DNA from 3 places in the Rahnella sp. EDr1-12 genome. Region 1 is predicted to be linked to each of the others. Evidence: predicted binding sites of a transcription regulator. Region 1 holds the regulator's gene; each other region holds the start of a gene.
What was found. Region 1 encodes Fur, which represses iron uptake genes when iron is present. Its sites were predicted from a motif close to ATAATAATGAGAACNACTATCAA; they were not measured.
Positions count from the first base shown of each region.

Region 1 (3,170 bases):
GCCATATTGTTGACGAGCTCAGAACTGTTGCGGGTGTTTTGCGTCAGCGTATTCAGTGAGTTGACGGTGTAAAGGGATACACCCGCCCACATAACGCAGAAAACGCCAAGAATGGTTAATAACGCGGCCCTGATGGTGATATTTTTTAAAAACTGCACGATATGCCTCTCTCGAAACATGACTGTTTCTGGTCTGAGGATTGAGGGGGATGCGGAGAATCAAGACAAGTAACCATCAGGCAAGTGCCCCAGGACATGTTTGAACACCTCTCCGGGCATCGATTTCTTTATTATGTTGAGATTGCTCTCGCATCATCTATCGGCGGGACGTGCTTAAAATTTAGTATTGTTAAGATATATTTCTTCACTTTGCTTTTAACCCCGTCAATTTTGAGGATTTTATCTGGATTAAAAGCACACGAAGGCGATACCACTTAAAAAGATTGCCCGATAAACTTATTCGTCAGTTAAGAAGGCGAGCAGAAGCATATTCTCCGCCTCACGAGTTTGCTATTATCAGCACTATTATTGCCTGCAATGTAGGGCTTATCATTGAGAACAAGAGGTTAGACATCTTATGGCCGTAGTAGGAATCTTCTTTGGATCCGATACAGGTAACACCGAAAACATCGCAAAAATGATCCAGAAACAACTGGGTAAAGATGTTGCAGAGGTGCATGACATTGCGAAGAGCAGCAAAGAGGATCTGGAAAAATTCGATATTTTGCTGATCGGTATTCCAACCTGGTATTACGGTGAAGCTCAGTGTGACTGGGACGACTTCTTCCCAAGCCTGGAAGAGATAGATTTCGAAGGTAAGCTGGTTGCGCTGTTTGGTTGCGGCGATCAGGAAGACTACGCAGAATATTTCTGTGATGCGCTGGGCACCGTGCGCGACATCATTGAGCCACGCGGCGCGGTGATTGTGGGTCACTGGCCAACCGAAGGCTATCACTTCGAAGCATCCAAAGGTCTGGCAGATGATAAACATTTCATCGGACTGGCTATTGATGAAGACCGTCAGCCGGAATTAACCAATGAGCGCGTTGACGCCTGGGTTAAGCAAATTACTGAAGAATTGAGCCTTTCAGAAATTATTGGCTAAAAACCCTGTTGGCCCTGAGGATTTATTCTACAATTGAAGGGCCAAACTATTACTGAAATTAACAATTTAGCCACAACAAAATTGTTACTTTCGGTGGTATCAAGGTACACTGAGTTCATCTGTTTTTTCTATCGATCAAGTCGTTGCATTGTCTTATGTGACTGGCATTTAGTGATCTTTATTAACAGGCTATCGTTTAGGGGATCGGCACACTTCCGTTAAAAGAAGGATCCTAATCGAAGAATTTTGTGCCGCTGATGCCACAGGCTCCATGCCTCAACTTGATTAGCACATAGTAACAGGACTGAATCCGCATGACTGACAACAACACCGCACTGAAGAAAGCCGGCTTAAAAGTCACGCTTCCGCGCCTTAAAATCCTGGAAGTGTTGCAAGCGCCGGAAGGTCATCACGTTAGTGCGGAAGATCTGTACAAACAATTGATTGATATGGGTGAAGAGATTGGTCTGGCGACGGTTTACCGCGTTCTGAACCAGTTTGATGACGCCGGTATCGTGACCCGCCATAACTTCGAAGGCGGCAAGTCCGTGTTCGAACTGACTCAGCAACACCATCACGATCACCTGATTTGCTTAGATTGTGGCCGTGTTATTGAATTCCGTGACGAATACATTGAAGGTCGTCAGCGCGAAATTGCTAAAAAACACGGTATCAAACTGACCAACCACAGCCTGTACCTGTACGGCCACTGTGAAGCAGGCGACTGCCGCGAAGATGACTCTTTGCACAATGATAAACCTGCGCAGTAATCTGCCGGGCTCGTTGATATCGACCAAAATTAACCGCTGAAAAGCGGTTTTTTTATGCCCGTTTATCAGCGATGACAGACATAAAAAACCCCGGCAAGCCGGGGTTTTCTGTCTCACCTTCAGGTGATTGATGAGGTCTACTGCACCGGCACGGGTGAGTTATTGGCTTTAATTTCCTTCCAGATTTTTCCACAATCGGCGGCGTAAGCCTGCCCGTCACCGGTTTTGCGTGCCGTCAGGCAGCGCTGGTAATCCAGCACGCGTACCGTTTCCTGTTGTGCAAACTGCTGGTGAGCTTTCTCTTCCTTCAGAACGTTAAGAACCGCCTGGCAGGATGCAAGTTTGTCCGGCGAACCTTCGGCAGTGTTGATGCAGGCGCTGTAAGCCTTACGCAGTCTGGCATCTTCAGCCTGCCCTGACGTCTGGGAACAACCGGCCAGCAATAAAGACGTGGTCACGATCAGCAGTAATTTATTCATCGACATAGTGACCTCAGAAAATAGTGAATGGAGCGATAACGATAAATTTCACATCTTTTTCATCCTGGAAGATGTTGCCGTAACCACCGCCCCAGCTCGGAATATCTGAATGGTTGTCATACTGGGTGTAATGCAATTTAAACAACGTGCCTTTGGCGCGCCCTTCCTGAAGGGTGTAAAGCGCATCCAGACTCCACGCACTTTCTTTCAGACGCTGGCTTTGGTCATAAGCCGCATTGGTGCTTGGCTTGGCATCCCATGCATAAACATAAGAACCGCCGACCGCGAAGCCCGGCAGATCCCATTTCGCCAGATCATATAAAACTCCGGCATATACCGCTTTTTCGCCGTTGGCGTTGAAGTCTGAACGGTTATCCCACCACACATCGAGACGACCATTGGACGAGGAATACGTTGGGGTCATACGCTGAAGGAAGTAGCCCTGATTCCCCTCCGCCTTGACCATCGTCCCTTCCAGACGCCAGTCAAACTGGCCGGTGGTGTAACCGAACGTCAGAGCCTGCAACCATGCCAGCCCGTCGTACAAACTGTTAGGATCGTTTTTATCACTGATGCGGTCTTCTGCACCGTAGAACTGGTAGCTGGTGGTCAGCGGGTTACCCAGCAGATCCAGTTTGTAAGAGGCTTTAGCGAAATACTGATCGACGTAGCTTTCCGCTTCGCCATAGGCGGCTTCGAGCACCAGATCATTTTTGAAGTCGTATTTCGCGCCCAGCGAGTGAATATAGGAAACACCGGTTTTTTTGTCATTCTGGCGGAAATCATCCATTTCCAGATGCCACGGTGATTTATATTC
Region 1 is NZ_JBLZNY010000001.1:1,058,007-1,061,176, forward strand. It holds gene ACO0U8_RS05015 (methyl-accepting chemotaxis protein) at 1-158, opposite strand, end outside; gene fldA (flavodoxin FldA) at 577-1,104, shown strand; gene fur (ferric iron uptake transcriptional regulator) at 1,419-1,874, shown strand; gene chiQ (ChiQ/YbfN family lipoprotein) at 2,012-2,353, opposite strand; gene chiP (chitoporin ChiP) at 2,367-3,170, opposite strand, start outside.

Region 2 (3,170 bases), on a different contig from region 1:
GCTGGTGCCGTAACAGGCAGCGACGTATTTCTTATCGAACAGGTTATTGGCGTTCAGCTGCACGAATGCGCCTTTCAGCTGCGGATTAAACTGCACCAGATTCATACGCAGTGATGCATCGACCAGCGTCGCGGAAGGCATGTGACGGGTGTTTTCGTTATCCGCCCATTGTGTGCCGATGTAACGCACACCCGCGCCCAGATCCACACCGACCGGCGTATTGTACTGACCCCAGATCGATGCCATCTGTTTTGGCGTCACGTATGGCGTGTTGCCGTTATTCTGGCTGGCATCGCGAATACGCACTTTATTGTAGGTATAACCGGCCATCACGTTGAAGCGCTCGGTCACCTGTTTCTTGGCTTCCAGCTCCAGACCCTGTGAACGGATCTTACCCGCAGGTTCATAATAGCTGCCGACCACTACGCGGTTACCCACGTCATCCTGCGTCAGGTCATACAGTGCCGCGCTGTACATATCGGAAGTGCCGACCGGCTGATATTTGATCCCCGCTTCGTACTGCTCACTCTGCATCGGTTTGAGCAGCGTGCCATCAGAGCCTGGCAGGGCCGATGGTGTCATCGCCTGGCTGTAGCTGACGTAAGGGGAAATCCCGCTGTCAAAGGCATACAACAGGGAAGCGCGGCTGTTGAAGTGGCTGTCTTTACGCTCGCTGCTGCTTTCTTTGCCATAGATACTTTCGTAGCTGCGGCTGTCGGTTTTCAGTGTGTCGTAACGGCCGGACAGGGTCAGGAACCACTTGTTCCAGTTCATTTCGTCCTGCAGATAGGTGCCCATCTGCTCGTAACGGTTTTTGCCGCGAGAAAGGCTGTAATAGTCCAGCGCATCGCTGCCAACACCGGTGTACGGGTTGAGCGTGCCTGCGATGGCGCCGTCAGATTTCAGATCATTGACGAAGTGAGAATAGTCGAAGCCCAGCACCACTTTGTGCGCCAGTTCGCCGGTGGCGAAATCGGCTTCAAGCTGGTTATCAATCGCGAAGGTATCCAGAGAGGATTTCTCACCGGAATAGTAGCGGTTCATCAACGTGCGGTCTGCGTTCCAGCCAGCCTGATACACCTGATCCAGCTCGGTATTGGAATGGGTGTAGTTGGCGTTCTGGCGGAAGGACCAGACGTCGTTAAACGCATGCTGGAATTCGTAGCTGTAGATCTGCTCCCAGCGTTTGAACTGGTTACGATCCGTTTCGCCGTCGAAGAATCCACGGCTCAGTTTCTGGCCATACAGGCTGCCGTCGGCAGGAACCGCGGCGTGATAACCGCCGGACGGATCTTTTTGCAGGTAGGCGCGCAGTAACAGGGAGGTATTTTCATCCGGCTGCCACATCAGCTGCGGGGAGATCGCATAACGCTCTTCGCGCTGGTGATCATACTGCGTATCACTGCTGCGGGTCATGCCGGTCAGACGAAATGCCCACTGGTCGTTGATCGCATTGGTGTAATCGAACGCACCGCCTTTGGTGTTTTGCGTCCCGCCGGACAGACGGAAATGGCCTTCTTCCGCGAACTGCGGACGCTTGGTGGTTTCAACCACGACGCCACCGGGAATGCTCTGGCCGTAAAGGGCAGAGGACGGCCCTTTCACCACATCAATACGTTCGAGGAACCACGGATCCACCTGAATGGAGTTATAGCTTGCGCCATCGCTCAGAATACGCAGGCCATCGAGGAATGTGTTGTTGACGTCACCACCGTGGAAGCCACGCAGGGAAATGGTGTCATAACGCGTTGCGCCGCCCGCAAAGTTGGTGAACACGCCTGGCGTATAGTTCAGCGCGGCATTGACGGTGGTGGCGTTCTGGTCGTCCATTTGCTGGCGGGTTACGACGGACACGGCCTGACCTGTGGTGATCAGTGGCTGATCGGTTTTGGTCGCACTTTTAGACGTTTTCGCGCTGTAACCCTGCGTCGGTGCATCTGCGGTATCAGCCTGAGAGGCTTTGATGACCACGGTATCTTCGGCGGCCAAAGAGGAAGCCGGAACAGCGACGGCCATGGCGCACAAAAGCACCGAGCGTTTGAGGGGAAAAGCCAACAACATATTAATAGTCCCTATAAATAACCCGATTAATAATCGAGTAATTAATTGATGCGTGTGTAAATAAGCCCAGAAGCCAACAGCGTTCCGCACGAAAGCCCGTCCTGAATAAGGCGGGTGATAACGAAAACGAGACGAATGTTAAACTTAATGATAATTGTTATCATTATTATTTTACAAATTCAAGGGAACTTTACGACAAAAGTGTGAAGTGACGCATTTTTATCCGCATGAATCTGATGGTTTTTATGGTTTTGAGGCGGGAAATTCAGGGCAGGGAAGACGAGGTGGTGGCCGGGCAGGTGGTGGGTGAATGGCAATGTGTCAGACAAACCCGCTGAAGAGTGCCCCGCCAAAAGACGGGACATTCTTAAGGGACCAGCAGATTAACGTGCCAGCCCGAAGCCAATATCAAACAGCGGGTTTTCGCTGTCGTGCGGCATATCTGATTTTTGTCTGAGCACGGCATCCATGGAGGACGGCAGTTCGAACGGCAGTTTGCCGGTATAGGCTTCGGTGCTGGTCAGGCGGGTAAACAGCACCGCATCGCTGACACCAAAGTTGCCGATAATGGCTTTCGCTTTGTCATTCACGTTGGTGAGAATGGCGGGGCGATCGAGATAAACGGTCACCACTGTCGGCACCGCGTTGCTGGCTTTCACAATCGCCTGATAATCCGCATTGTCATCAGTAAAGGCCAGTGAGCCTTCATGATGACGTTTGCCAAAGAACCAGGCTTTGTGCGGTTGTTCATACGGCGCATGAGCGCGGATCAGCGCAATATCTGCTTTTTCCGGCGTATCCACCACGGTGAAACCGGCGGCTTTTGCGGCCTGTGGTGCGATGCCGTACAGCCAGATTTTCTGGCCCTTCTTCAGCGGCAATGTGTCACCGGTGTTTTGCAGTAACACCAGAGAATGCCCTTGCGCTGAATCTGCTTCTTTCTGCCAGTCGGCACGACCCACGGTTTGCACGGCTTTTTGCACATCGACGTACGGATTTTCAAATAAGCCAGTGCGGAATTTCTGTTCAAGAATACGCACGACAGACTCATCAAGGCGCTGTTCTGTCAGTTGCTTTTCATTCACCGCGTTAACCAGCAGCTGTGAATC
Region 2 is NZ_JBLZNY010000002.1:5,540-8,709, reverse strand. It holds gene ACO0U8_RS09500 (TonB-dependent siderophore receptor) at 1-2,061, opposite strand, end outside; gene ACO0U8_RS09495 (glycoside hydrolase family 3 protein) at 2,445-3,170, opposite strand, start outside.
Region 2: the regulator Fur is predicted to act here: its motif matches at 2,209-2,231, upstream of ACO0U8_RS09500 (TonB-dependent siderophore receptor).

Region 3 (3,170 bases), on a different contig from region 1:
TGCGGTGGTCAACTGGACCTGGCGCATCAAAGTGCTGCTGCACCTTGAAACTGAACTGATGGGCACCGTGCGCGAACGCGCCGAAGATGAAGCAATTAACGTCTTTGCCCGCAACATGCACGATTTACTGATGGCGGCACCCGCCGGGATGCGCGCCACCATGGGCCTCGATCCGGGCTTGCGTACCGGTGTCAAAGTGGCCGTTGTGGATAACACCGGCAAACTGGTGGATATCGACACGGTTTATCCCCATACCGGACAGGCGGCCAAAGCCGCGCAGCAGGTTGCCGCGCTGTGCATCAAACATAATGTTGAGCTGGTGGCGATCGGTAACGGTACCGCGTCCCGCGAAACAGAACGTTTCTTCCTCGAGCTGCAAAAACAGTTCCCGGCGGTAAAAGCGCAGAAAGTGATTGTCAGTGAGGCCGGTGCGTCGGTGTATTCCGCCTCCGAACTGGCCGCGCTGGAATTCCCGGATCTGGACGTTTCCATTCGCGGCGCGGTGTCTATCGCCCGGCGCTTACAGGATCCGCTGGCAGAGCTTGTGAAAATCGACCCGAAATCTATCGGTGTCGGCCAGTATCAGCACGACGTCAGCCAGTCACAGCTGGCGAAAAAACTCGATACCGTGGTCGAAGACTGCGTGAACGCCGTGGGTGTGGATCTCAACACGGCCTCCGTGCCGCTTCTGACCCGCGTGGCTGGCCTGACCCGCATGATGGCGCAGAATATCGTTAACTGGCGCGACGAGAACGGTCAGTTCCGTAACCGTGAACAACTGCTGAAAGTCAGCCGTCTGGGGCCGAAAGCCTTCGAACAGTGCGCGGGCTTCCTGCGTATCAATCACGGCGACAACCCGCTCGATGCCTCAACGGTTCACCCGGAAACCTATCCGGTGGTCGAACGTATTCTGGCCGCGACACAGCTGGCGCTGAAAGATCTGATGGGCGATTCCAATGCGCTGCGCGGTCTGAAAGCCAGCGAATTCACCGATGAACAATTTGGTGTGCCAACCGTCACCGACATCATCAAAGAGCTGGAAAAACCGGGGCACGATCCGCGTCCTGAGTTCAAGACAGCGACCTTTGCCGATGGCGTGGAAACCATGAATGACCTGATGCCGGGCATGATCCTCGAAGGCTCCGTCACCAACGTCACCAACTTCGGCGCATTCGTGGACATCGGCGTTCATCAGGACGGTCTGGTGCACATTTCATCTCTGGCAAACAAATTCGTCGAAGATCCGCACACCGTGGTGAAAGCCGGCGATATCGTGAAAGTCAAAGTGATGGAAGTCGATCTGCAACGTAAGCGTATTGCGCTGACCATGCGTCTGGACGAGCAACCGGGCGAAGCACCGGCGCGCCGTTCATCGGCACCGGCTGCGGCCACCCCGCGCGATGGGCAGAAACGTCCCGCACAAAACAAACCGGCAGGCCGCAATGCGGCACCGGCGGGCAATAACGCGATGGCCGATGCGCTGGCCGCCGCACTGGGCAAAAAACGCTAATTTTTTCGTTTTCTCCTGCCAACCGAAAGCCGCTGAATTTTAGCGGCTTTTTTTATGTACTTTATTTCGACACTTTTTAAAGTCTCTCCTATTGAATCAATCACTGCGGTAAATCAATAAATCGGCCTTTGCACAGGCATAGGATAGCGACGCGGTAGGGACAACCGTGAAGAGGCACGCCTCTTTTCTTTTTGTCTCTTCATGCGTACTAATTATGATAACTATTTTCGTTTGTACTACTTTGCGTATTCAGTACGCCGTCGGTTTCAGACTGACATTTTGCACCAGGGACAATTTCTGAGCAGTATTTCGCAACTAAGTGGGATCACCGGGCACGGAAGCGCGGCGTAGCATTTGTCACGCTGCCCCCAACATGCCTGAACGCTTCGCGAGGAACTATGCAACTTCAATCAAAACGTGCTTACAAAATCACCGGCTTTTCTCATGAAATCAGCCCGGCCTACCGCCAGAAACTGCTGTCGCTCGGCATGCTGCCAGGGTCATTCTTCAACATCATCCGCGTGGCACCGATGGGCGACCCGGTACAAATCGAAACCCGCCGCACCAGTCTGGTGGTTCGCAGAAAAGATCTCGATCTGCTCAAACTCGAAATGCTGGCCTGACCTTTTTGCGCAGGTCGCTCTGATCCCCTGCGCGTTTCTCCTTTCTCACACGTAGATCTGAACGTATGAAAGCACTGACCATTGGCCTGATTGGTAATCCCAATTCAGGTAAAACGACCCTTTTCAATCAGCTGACCGGTTCACGCCAACGCGTGGGCAACTGGGCTGGCGTGACCGTCGAGCGCAAAGAAGGCCAGTTCGCCACCGGAGAACACAAAGTCACGCTGGTGGATTTACCGGGCACCTACTCCCTGACTACCATTTCCGAGCAAACCTCGCTCGACGAACAAATTGCCTGCCACTACATTCTTAGCGGCGACGCCGATCTGATGATTAACGTGGTGGATGCCTCGAACCTTGAGCGCAATCTCTACCTGACGCTGCAACTGCTCGAACTCGGCATTCCCTGCATCGTCGCACTGAACATGCTCGACATCGCCAACATCCAGAACATCCATATTGATATCCCGGCGCTCTCCGCGCGTCTGGGTTGCCCGGTGATCGCGCTGGTATCGACACGCGCATCAGGCATCAAAGAGCTGAAAGCAGCTATCGACCAGCTGCCGCCCGCCACCGCCATGGAGCGCGTGGTTTACCACCCCATTCTGCAACAGGAAGTGGACGCGCTTGCCCGCGATATGCCGGCAGAAATGGCGCTGCAACAGCGTCGCTGGCTGGCGCTGCAAATTCTCGAAGGCGATATTTACAGCCAGAGTCACGCGGGTAACGCGCAACAGCGGCTGCCAGAAGTGAAAGCCCGGCTCGCCGCGCAGCAACTGGATGACCCCGCGCTGCTTATCGCCGATGCGCGCTACCAGTGCATTGCCGCCCTGAGTGCCGACATCAGTAACTCGCATCTCACCGCGCCGAATAAACTGACGCAGGTGCTGGATCGCGTGATCCTCAACCGTTTCCTCGGCGTGCCGATTTTCCTGCTGGTGATGTACCTGATGTTCGTTCTGGCGATCAACATCGGCGGCGCGCTGCAACCGATTTTCGATATCGGCTCAGCGGCGATTTTCATTCAGGGCATGCAG
Region 3 is NZ_JBLZNY010000004.1:90,629-93,798, forward strand. It holds gene ACO0U8_RS17110 (Tex family protein) at 1-1,510, shown strand, start outside; gene feoA (ferrous iron transporter A) at 1,909-2,133, shown strand; gene feoB (Fe(2+) transporter permease subunit FeoB) at 2,199-3,170, shown strand, end outside.
Region 3: the regulator Fur is predicted to act here: its motif matches at 1,719-1,741, upstream of feoA (ferrous iron transporter A).